2 regions of the Paraburkholderia sp. XV genome follow, and region 2 is predicted to be linked to the other one. Evidence: riboswitches for the same ligand, from Rfam matches in the RefSeq annotation. Region 2 holds a riboswitch; the other holds the start of a gene.

Region 1 (5,721 bases), on a different contig from region 2:
CACACCGCGCGCTATCGCGCGTCCGCCCGCAACGCCTGTCCATCGCCCGCTGTCGCGGCATCGTCCTCGTCGTCGCGCGACGGTGCGGCGGCATCCGGCAACGACAGGTAGAACGTCGTTCCCACACCCTCCGTCGATTCCGCCCACACGCGTCCGCCGTGCCGCTCGACCATGCGTCGCACCAGCGCCAGACCGATCCCCTCGCCCGCCGCCACGTTGCCGTGGAGCCGCTGGAACGCATTGAACAGGCGCGGCATCGCGATTTCCGGAATGCCCATGCCATTGTCCTTCACATAGAAGATGCGCAGCGTCTGCACGCCAGGCGGCGCAGGCGCCGTGCCGATTTCGACGACGCCCGCGCGCTCCGGGCTCAGATAATTGATCGCGTTGCCAATCAGGTTCGCGAAGATCTGCTCGAGCGCCGTCGGATCGCCCCATACGGGCGGCAGCGCCTGCACGATGACGCGCGCGCGATGATCGCGAATCGTGGCCTGCATCGCGTCGATCACGCGTTGCACGATGTCGCGCACCTCGACCTGCTGGCGCCGGTATTCGACGCGGCCCACGCGCGATAGCCGCAACAACGCGTCGATGATGTGCGACGCGCGCAATACCGCCGTCTGCAGGAAATGCAGCGCCTCGCCGATGTCCTCGTCGATCAGCCGCTCGACATGCTCACGCTGATGCGTCGACAGCGACGACTGGCGCAGGGCGGCGCGCAGATCGTCGCACGCATGCGTCAGTTCCTTCGAGAAACCCTGCAGATTGACCAGCGGCGCGCGCAGATCGTGCGACACGCTATAGATGAACGTCTCGTTTTCCTGGGTTTGCTGGCGCAGCGTTTCGTTGGTCTGCGCGAGTTCGGCGGCGTGGCGGCCGAGATCCGACTGGAAGCGCGCCTGCTGGCGCTCCGCTTCGAGCAGCTTGCGGCTGGTCATATGCAGCGTCAGATCGAGCCGCGCGATTTCATCGTTGCCGGGCGTGAGAGGCGCCAGCGGCTCGTTGCTGGCAAGCCGGCTGGCGTTGTCCGACAGCAGCGCGAGCCGGCCGCGCACGCGGCGCGCGAACACCCAGAACGCAATCGCGACGAATACCAGCGAGCCGAGCACGGCCGCGACGATCAACGACTGCTGCCGCTCCCGCGCCGCCGCGGCCTCGGCCGAACGCACCGAATCGAGCTGCCGCTCCTGCGCCTGGAACGCCGCGATCTGCGCGCGAAAGCCGTCGAGCACGTCGGTTCCGGCAAGGTCGCGAAAACGCTGCAGCACGTCGCGCCGGCGTCCCGAGCGGATCAGGTCCTGCACGCGGTCCGACCATTGGCGGTACATCTGCACGGCCTGGCGGATCTGCGCGGCGCGCTCGACTTGCGTGGGATTGTCGGCGACCAGTTCGGCGAGCCGGTCGATGCGACGGTCGACGTCCATCCAGAACGCCACGGGCGTCGAGGTATCGCGTGTGCCGCTGACGACGGCGCCGCGCAACCGCACCGATTCCAGCAGCACGGGCGCGAGAATGCTGGCTGTCTGCCGCAGCACATCCTCGCTATGCATGCTCCAGCGCTCGGCCTGTTCGGCATCCGACTGCGCCTTGATGAGACCCGACAGCAATGCCAGTTCGAAGACAGCGGGGATCGCAATCAGAAGCAGGCCTTTGGTCGTCAGTCTCATGCGCGCGCCGGGAGAGTCGGAAGCCGGCGGGTCGCGCCGGGGACGGCACATTATGTCGGCGATTGCAGTTCATGACAAAGCGCAACCCGCGGGCGCGTCGCCAATCTGGTGCAGGAGGCAGCCGATCGTGGGCGCCGGGCGTGGCGCATGTTCAGGGCGCGTTCCGCCGCGCTGGCGCGCCAATTACCGCGTTATTGATTCGTATGGAAATAGCAAGCAAATCATAGGTATATGCCCGTTTTTGGGATATTTGCATGCCCCGATTTCGCGCTCATGCACATTCAAGGTGCCGATATCGCGGCGCACGTGTCGGGAAGGTCGAGCAATCGAAACGCTTCCACGCCGCATCGGCCCATTCCAGTGCAGCATCGCACCGAGAACACGCGTTGGCGCATCCATTTGGCCCACTTCTTGCATTCGATGCCCGCTTTTTGCGCATCGCAGGAATCAAACGGATGGACAGTCTGAAAACCGGCACCGATACCCTCTTTCTTCTGCTCGGCGCGGCAATGGTGCTCGCGATGCACGCGGGCTTCGCGTTCCTCGAACTGGGTACGGTCCGTAAGAAAAATCAGGTCAATGCGCTGGTGAAGATTCTGGTCGACTTTTCGGTGTCGACGATCGCGTATTTCTTCATCGGCTACACGATCGCTTACGGCGTCCAGTTCTACGGCAGCGCCGAAACGCTCGCCGCGCACAACGGCTATGCGCTGGTGCGCTTCTTCTTCCTGCTGACGTTCGCCGCCGCAATTCCCGCGATCGTGTCGGGCGGCATCGCCGAGCGCTCGAAGTTCAACCCGCAACTGTTCGCGACCTTCGTGCTCGTCGGCTTCATCTACCCGTTCTTCGAGGGGATCGTGTGGAACGGCCACTTCGGCATCCAGACGTGGCTCACGCAGGCGCTCGGCGCGCCGTTCCATGATTTCGCGGGCTCCGTGGTCGTGCACGCGTTCGGTGGCTGGGTCGCGCTGCCCGCCGTGATGCTGCTCGGCGCGCGCCACGGCCGCTACACGCGCGACGGCCGTATCGCCGCGCATCCGCCGTCGAACATTCCGTTTCTCGCGCTCGGCGCGTGGGTGCTGGCCGTCGGCTGGTTCGGCTTCAACGTGATGAGCGCGCAGACGATCGACAAGATTAGCGGCCTCGTCGCCGTCAACTCGCTGATGGCGATGGTCGGCGGCACGCTGACCGCGTGGCTCGCGGGCCGCAACGACCCGGGCTTCACGTATAACGGCCCGCTCGCGGGACTGGTGGCCGTGTGCGCCGGCTCGGACGTCATGCATCCGCTCGGCGCGCTGCTGACGGGCGCCGTGGCGGGCGCGCTGTTCGTCTATATGTTTACGATCGTGCAGAACCGCTGGCGCATCGACGACGTGCTCGGCGTGTGGCCACTGCATGGCCTGTGCGGCGCATGGGGCGGCATCGCGGCGGGGATCTTCGGCCTGCACGCGCTGGGCGGACTGGGCGGCGTGTCGTTCGCGGCCCAGGTGATCGGCACGCTCGGCGGCGTCGGGTTCGCGACGCTCGGCGGCACGATCGTCTACGGCGCAATCCGGATCACGGTCGGGCTGCGCATCGACCAGGAAAACGAATTCAACGGAGCCGACCTGTCGATCCACAAGATCACGTCGACGCCGGAACGCGAAACGGTCGGCTGACGCACCACTGCAAGCCCGTGGCGTCTGGTGTAACCTCGCGTTTCCGGGGTCGGCACATGCCATCAGGCGCGCCGCCGGTCCTTCGTACCAACGCGCGCGCCGATGTTAGACTGGCGCGCGCCGGAGATGGCATTCTCCTAAACCGCCCTCGTGGCTGATGATGCCTGCTTCGCCCGGACCTGCGGACGTTGCAGCATCACGCCTCGCCGCAGCCCGGTTCGTCGATGTTCGGCTTTCCAGGCTTGCTCATGTATCTGTCCATTCTTGCCGTCGGTATCGGCGGCGCACTCGGTTCGCTGTTTCGCTGGTTTCTCGGTCTGCGCCTCAACGCGCTCTTTCCGGCGTTGCCGCTCGGCACGCTCGCCTCGAATGTGATCGCGGGTTACATCATCGGCGTCGCCGTCGCGTACTTCGGGCGCAATCCGCAGATCGCGCCCGAATGGCGCCTCTTCATCATCACGGGCCTGATGGGCGGCCTGTCGACCTTCTCCACGTTCTCCGCGGAAGTCGTCCAGCACCTGCAGCAAGGCCGCCTCAACTGGGCCGCTGGGGAGATTGCGATTCACGTGGCGGCGTCGGTCGTCATGACCGTGCTCGGCATCGCGACGGTCGCCGTCGTCTCGCGCTGAACGGCACGCGCGCGCGCCCCCGCGCGACGCGCCCAGCACGACGATGACTGACACCTGCCGTTCATCAAAAGATCATTGCTGAACGCTGCCGCGTGGGCGTCGCGTGGCTGTATCATCGTCGTCATATGCGGCGGACATCGTGACGGCCCGTCACGCAAGCACCGCCGCCGAACGCGCGACGAGCCTTGCATCGTCGCATCGTCGCCAAAAAGGGCTTGGGCCGGACGGCGCGCGCAGCGCCCGCTTCGCGCGCATCCCACGCAAGCCAGCCGGGGACCTCTTGAAGTACAGATATCTTTCGCGTCGTTCGTTGCTTCCTCTGCGGCGCAGCGCAGAGGAGTTGTCGTTTGCGTTTTCCGAGCTGCTCGCGCAGCCGCTGAGCCGGCCCGAAGCGGCCGCACGTTTCGAAACCCTGTGGAACGAAGTCAACGACGCCGCGCAGTCATGCGACGACAGCGATACCGCCTTCAGCTATATCGCGCTGCTGCACAGCATGGACCAGCGTTGGCGGTTCCTGAGATCGATGAACTAGCGGGCAAACAACCGTGTCCTCCGATCCGTCCGATAACGAGCCGACCGGCTCGGCAGCGCGGCCACCCGCCGCGCCGACGAAATCGAAAAGGACTTTTCTGGGTCTGCTGATGTCCGGCATTCCGCCCGACGTCGCCCGCGACAAGTTCGAGCGCCTGTGGGATGAGACGAACGCCCTCGCCGCATCGTCGATGATGTCGGCGCAAGGGCGTCCGTATATCGCGCTGCTCAAGCGCATGCATACGGCGTTCGTGGAGCGCTATCCGCGCTGAACGGCCGGGCACGAACGGCTCTCCGGCATCGCGGCGGCACGCGCGGCCGCCACGCCGGCTTATGACTTCGCGGGACGGCCCGTCTTTACCGCTTCGAGTTCCTGAACGGCCGCGATCAGGCGTTTGGCGGGCGACACGGCGAGCAGATTCAGGCCCGCGCGCAGCAGTTCGCTCTTCTTGACGGAAATGCCCGCGTCGAGACAGCGCTGCTTGAGTTCGGCGATCTTCGCGTAGTCGGATTTCGGCATGGTGAAGCTGTCGCGGACCACTTTTTCCTTCTCTTTCTTCGCACGCGGCTTTTTTTCGGGAGCGGCGGCGGATGCCGGCGCGGTCTTCGCTGTCTTGACGGCCCTGGCTTCCTTGGGCGCCTTCGCAGGGTTCGCGTTCGCGGCAGAACTTGCACTGCTGGCGGGCTTGACTGCCTTTTCCGTCTTTGCGCTCTTCGCCGCCTTCACAGTGCCCGCGGTCTTCGTAGTCTTCGTAGTCTTCGTGGCCTTCGGGCTCGCGCCTGCCGCTTCCGGCGCAACTACGGGCGCCTGCTCGACCGTCGCTGCCTTCTTCGCTTCCGAAGTCCGTGATGCCTTCACTGCGGGCTTTTTGGTTTCGGCAGCCGGTTCCTTCGCGCTCTTCGGGAAGTGGTAGGCCTTTTTGGTGGGTTCTTTGGTTCGCGGCGTGCTCATCGTGTTTCCTCGTTAACGGTATAAACAGTATATACGGTTTCGCGAATGGTGCCGCCCGCCTGAAGTGATGTGCAGCGCCCGCTATGTTTCGCGCAACAGCTGCACCGCCTCGCGCCGGCGTGCCTTGCGACGCTCCTTCAGAAGCGCAAGCGCCGCGCGCGCCTCGGCTTCGTCGGCGAACAGACCGGTGTTTTCGCGCAACAGCGCAATGCTTGCCGTCACGTCGTTGAGCTCGCCGAAGCACTGCTGCAGTTTCTTGAGACGCTTCAATGTGTGGTCGTGGC
Region 2 (5,721 bases):
ATGGCATAACGCGACTTTACTAGCCCGAGATCACGGACAACAGGCCCAAGAATTGGCGAAATGACTGAGCCAAAGACTATGCCCACGCTCGCAATTGAGATAGACCGTAATGCGGCGGCGTCCGTAGGCGAGCAGATCTACACGAGCCTCAGGCAAGCAATCATCGACGGTCGTCTTCAACCCGGAAGACGGTTACCCTCCGGCAGGGATCTCGCTGCGCAGCTCGGCGTCGCACGCGGAACGATCCTGGTGGCCTACGAGCGGCTGGCTTCCGAGAAGCTAGTGTTCGGCGCAGGCCCCGCCGGCACACGCGTCTGCGCGCAACTTCCTCCAGCGCCAATCGCGACCGAGATTCCGCTGGACGGGCCACTGTATGCCTTTACACGACCGTATTCGAGCGCGCCGCTACCGTTCCAGATGGGCGTACCGGCTCACGATGCATTTCCCGCCAAGCTCTGGGCTCGAATGCGAGCGCGGGCAGTCCGTGCGGACGCCACTGGATACACGACCTACGCCGACCCTCGCGGCGAGCGCGACTTGCGCGCACAGATTGCCAGTCACCTGGCCATCAGCCGCCAGATTCAATGCCATCCCGATCAAGTTATTGTTACCAGCGGATACCGACAAGGACTGATGCTTACGCTCATCGCGCTCAGAGCTCACGGTCGCACCGCGTGGATCGAAGAACCGGGCTATCCGCTCGGAAGGAAAGCTCTGGAGCTGGCGGGGCTCACGGTTGCCCCTATCTCCGTCGATATGGAGGGGTTACGCGTCGAGGAAGGCATCGCTCGTGCTCCGCATGCCCTGTTAGCACTGGTCACGCCCGGCCAACATGCGCCGCTGGGGGTCGCTCTCTCGCCGGTAAGAAGGCGGGCGCTGCTCGAATGGGCTGAAGCGAAAGATGCTTGGATCATCGAAGATGATTACTTGGGCGAACTACAGTTGGTCGGACGGGCGGCGCCCGCCCTGGCTGCGGGTGATGGTGCGCAACGCGTGATCCACATCGGCGCATTCAGTAAGACAATCAGCCCCGCGCTGGGCCTCGGCTTCGTCGTCGCGCCGCGCGCACTGGCCGAACGCGTTGTCGAAACAGTTTCAGTAATGGCACCTGCTCCGAATAGGACGACACAGCTGGCACTAACGGAGTTTCTCGCAGATGGACACTTCATGCGCCACCTCCGACACATGAAGAAGGTCTACGCTGAGCGCCGCCATCTCGCTGTTGAACTGCTCAGGAAGCGATTTACGGAGGTCGTGGAATCGGGATTGGGGCTGATTGTCAAGTTGCCTGATGGTGTCGATGACCTGGAAATCGTTCATTCCGCGCGCAAGCAAAATCTTGCACCGTCAGCGCTGTCTGCGTGGTACCTGCGGACCGAGTTCGCGAGGAACGGCCTACTTTTGAGCGTAACGAATCTTCGGCCCGACAACATCCGTGCGGCGTGTGCTGCTCTCGAAGATGTTGTTTCAGCACGCATCTCGCAACGTCGAGGCGTCGATGCAAGCCATCGTTTCTTTTGATCGGCTTGGCGTGACCGGTACGGACAGCTTCGCGGTCATCCGTCTGAGCATATCGACGGTCCACTTCGGGTCGTGAGTACGCACTGCCGACTGGCCGCTTCCAGGAAGCAGAATTCCACTGGCCGCTTTCCGGCGATGAATTTGAAGAGCGGGCTGACGCAGCCCGACCCACAGCAGCCCTTCGCCGAACATTCAATGCAATGGCCGCTAGCGGATTTCAAACGGACCGTCAGGAAACACCGTTACCGCGAATCGCGGCGCAATTCAGATCTTCCCCGGCTGAATCAGGGAAGAGAGACGGTTGTTCGCTGTCATCGGATGCTATATAGTCCGAGTTGATTGGAGATGGCGTTCCTCCTTTAACCATCGCGCTAACGGCGCGGTTAATGACGCCTACAGTTACCTGACTATCGTCGGGACTGTAGGCGCTCGCGCCCACATCCTTTTCGTTGGTCAGGCCAAGCAACATCGCGCACATGACCAATGCACAAACTCAAACGCTTTGAACAACTCGAACTGTTGCCTTATCTGGGCAAGTGGTTTCTGATCGCCTGCGTCGCCGCGGCTCTCGCAGGTAGCGCCTCCGCCTTTTTCCTCATTTCCCTCGATAGCGCAACCGCGTGGCGCGAGGCTCACCGCTGGGCGATCTGGCTGCTGCCCGTGGCGGGCTTCGCCGTGGGCTGGCTGTACCACCTGCTGGGTAAGCCAGTCATTGCGGGCAACAACCTGATCATCGACGAAATCCACGATCCGAAGAAGGTCGTACCACTGCGCATGGTGCCGCTCGTGCTCGGCGGCACGATCGTCTCGCATCTGTTCGGTGCGTCGGTCGGACGGGAGGGCACGGCCGTGCAGATGGGCGCAGCACTCGCGGACCAGCTGACCCATGCGTTCCGCCTCGAACGTGAAGATCGTCGCATCCTGCTGATGATCGGCATGAGCGCAGGATTCGCGTCGGTGTTCGGCACACCGCTGGCCGGTGCAGTGTTCGGACTCGAGGTGCTGGCAATCGGACGCATGCGTTATGACGCGCTCTTCCCTTGCATCGTGGCAGGCATCGTCGCCGATCAGGTCTGTCTGGCATGGGGCGTCCATCACGTCCACTATGCGGTCGGCACGATCGCGCCGATCAGCGCATGGAGCGTCGTTGCTGTCGTGATCGCCGGCATTGCGTTCGGTCTGGTCGGCATGGCATTCGCAACCAGCGCGCACAAGCTCGGCGCGCTGGTGAAGCGCTACATCCCATATGCGCCGTTGCGCCCGTTCGTGGGCGGAATCGTCATAGCGACCGCCGTGTGGGCGCTCGATGCCTATCACTACATTGGCCTCGGCATTCCCGACATCGTTCGCTCGTTTCAGCAGCCGATGCAGCCGTGGGACTTTATCGCAAAGTTCGGCTTTACCGTTGCCTCGCTTGGTACAGGCTTCAAGGGCGGCGAGGTCACGCCGCTGTTCTACATCGGCGCGACCCTCGGCAATGCACTGGCGCCGCTGCTGCATATGCCGTTCGCGCTGATGGCAGCCATCGGCTTCGTTGCGGTGTTCTCCGGGGCCGCAAATACGCCGATCACCACCACGATCATGGCCGTGGAGTTGTTCGGCACGGGCATCGGCCCGCTTGCCGCAATCGGCTGCGTGACCGCGTATCTGTTTTCTGGCCATGCGGGCATCTATCACGCGCAGCGCGTCGGGCATGGCAAACATCGCAAACACCGACTGCCGGTGCCAGACGGAATACAGCGTGCCGAACCCGGCGGGTCTCGACCGCAGAAAGCAACAGCGGTGACACTGGTTGCGAATGGCAAGCAGCCGCGTGGGTATATTGATCCGGCAGTGACGGCAGGGGAAAGCGGCCAATGATTCAGCAAAGCAACAACCAGCGCATTGCGGCGCTGCGACTTTACTTCCCGCTTGCGACCCGCGCCCGAGCGACGCGGTTCTGGCATCGCCTCAGCGCACCTGCGCTCGCCCATCACCTGATATCTGTCGCGAAGAGGTCCAATATCATGCAAGCGATGCTGCATCAAATCAGTTCAGGGTATCTGCCTGGAGAGCAGCTTTCTCATCAGCATCCAGAAATCAGCGGAATGCGGCATCCGCAGTGTCTCGAACTGGTCGACACAGAAGAACGCCTGCGTGACTTTATGCGCGAGCACGCCGATGAGCTGCGCAAGGTCCACGCAGTGATGTTCCTCTGCGAACTCCCCGCCGCGCATCAGCTCACTGCGCATGCGCACCCAACGTCAAGCGGAACTTAAATCATGACAGGGGCGTACTCGCTTATCGCCATCAGCATCGGCGCGATGCTAGGCGCACTCGCCCGTTATGGCTTGAGCGTCACGATGAACGCGCTCGTGCCAAACATTCCGATGGGAACGCTCGCGTGCAATCTGATCGCCGCGTATATCGTCGGGTTTGCGATCGCGTTCTTCGGCTCGACGGCAGGTCTGTCTGTTGCGTGGCGCCTTTTCCTAATCACCGGTCTCGCTGGCGGGCTCTCGACATTCTCGACTTTTTCTGCCGAGCTGCTGACCTTGATTCGAGATGGCCGACTCGGGTGGTCGGTCGGCATGCTTGCGCTGCACGTCGGTGGTTCGTTAGTCATGACCGCGCTGGGCATGGCCACGCTTTCCGTAACCCGTCACACCTGAAAAGGAGTCTGCAATGCAAGGCTATCAATTGACGTTTTTCACTGAACAGAACCGTAAGCATGGACATCAGTCAATCTGCGACTGGCTGCTGAAATTCGCCGAACAGCACGGCGCATCGGGCGGAACGTTGATGACTGGTGCCGAAGGGTTCGATCACGCGGGCAAGTTCCATTCGGCCGGCTTTTTCGAACTTGCCGATCAGCCGCTTGCCATCACCGTTTCCGTCGATGAGCAGGCATGCCAGCGCTTGATGAACGCGCTCGCGGAAGAAGACGTCGATCTCAGCTACGTGAAGATTCCGGTGGAGTTTGGCCGAGTTGGCCGCTCGGTCGCGTAACAGGTCGCGATCGATTTCTCAACGGCTACCAATCTCTTTTTACAGAACTGTCAGTCGCTCGTCGGCTCGCTTATGTCCGTTGTCTGACAGACAGCAGTCGGTGCGATGTCCCGCCGGGCTGGGCCTGGAACGGCGGCTCATGGCCGGTTGGGTGAGGTCGCCAACGGCTGCTTAGTGGCACTCCAGTCAGCCAAATCTGGATTTGGCCGACTGACCGGTTTGAAGAAAGTTGTCTGACCGGAGTGGGTCGGGAGTACGCACTGCCGACTGGCCGCTTCCAGGAAGCAGACTCCCACTGGCCGCTTTCCCGCGAATAGATTTTACGAGCGCGCTGACACAATCGGACCCTGAGCGGACCTCGAGATTTTCCGGAAACAGCCGTTCATGCTAGGGTAACGCCACTTATCGACGGGGCGATGTAAATGAACGTCATCGAAATTAAATCTTGCGACTCCCAGACAGTGCTGACGTTGTCACCGCATAGCCGGAACCCCGACGAGGTTCTGGTTCTGGCCAAGATTTCGGCGGCCCCGTTTTCAGGCGAAGTTCTTGCGTCCACTTACGTTAACGGTCCGCCGACAACGCTGTTTGATGACATGGCAACGTCGTGGACTGGCTGGAGCGGCTCGAAGGATTGGCATGCGATCGACGGTGACCTGTCATTTGGAGCAACAATCACTTCTCTAGGGAATGTGACGTTAGTCGTAGAGATGAGCGCAAATTCTGGCGACGACACTCTCAAAGCAACATTGAAACTTGAGGCTGGCAGCCTTGATCGCATTGCCCACGACGTGCGTTCTATTTTTCGATCTGCATGAGAGCCTTCTACAGAAGTTGTGTCGGGTGTGCGTATCATGTAAGAAGCATATCCCGACCCATAGCGGACCTCCGGCTTTCTCGTTTGCGGACGCTCGTAGTTCCTCTCTTCGGGCCGGCAGAGTTCCAGACCAGGCAGAGGTTTTGGCATTGAAGTTTCATGGAGCACCTCGGCAGGCCAGTTCAGACTGCCCTGCACCGACCACTGAGCAGTTATCTAAGACGGTCGCGTCGCGGGAGAACCCTCGATGTCACCTCACAAAATCACGAGCTATTTCGGCGCACCGTTCAAGGCATGAGCACGCACCTCTTTTTCCCAGGCTGAAGAAGAATTCTCGTCGCGATAGGACCGCTGCAGTATTTCACCTGGTCAAGCTTCGACATATCAAACAGGAA

The links. A riboswitch is a leader RNA that binds a small molecule or an ion and turns the genes downstream of it on or off. The one in region 2 is predicted to bind fluoride.
Region 1: it holds a riboswitch for fluoride, as region 2 does, so the genes downstream of both, crcB (fluoride efflux transporter CrcB) here and KFO72_RS29655 (voltage-gated chloride channel family protein) in region 2, are expected to answer to the same signal.

The regions. Positions count from the first base shown of each region.
Region 1 is NZ_JAGUUD010000049.1:39,758-45,478, forward strand. Features, by position in the region: gene KFO72_RS22285 (sensor histidine kinase) at 12-1,667, opposite strand; gene KFO72_RS22290 (ammonium transporter) at 2,123-3,325, shown strand; fluoride riboswitch at 3,439-3,499, shown strand; gene crcB (fluoride efflux transporter CrcB) at 3,574-3,954, shown strand; gene KFO72_RS22300 (hypothetical protein) at 4,235-4,486, shown strand; gene KFO72_RS22305 (hypothetical protein) at 4,500-4,757, shown strand; gene KFO72_RS42330 (hypothetical protein) at 4,817-5,437, opposite strand; gene KFO72_RS22315 (CHAD domain-containing protein) at 5,519-5,721, opposite strand, start outside.
Region 2 is NZ_JAGUUD010000082.1:6,481-12,201, reverse strand. Features, by position in the region: gene KFO72_RS29660 (PLP-dependent aminotransferase family protein) at 79-1,521, shown strand; fluoride riboswitch at 1,854-1,924, shown strand; gene KFO72_RS29655 (voltage-gated chloride channel family protein) at 2,005-3,381, shown strand; gene KFO72_RS29650 (hypothetical protein) at 3,378-3,779, shown strand; gene crcB (fluoride efflux transporter CrcB) at 3,783-4,172, shown strand; gene KFO72_RS29640 (DUF190 domain-containing protein) at 4,186-4,509, shown strand; gene KFO72_RS29635 (DUF6228 family protein) at 4,932-5,327, shown strand; gene KFO72_RS29630 (hypothetical protein) at 5,614-5,721, opposite strand, start outside.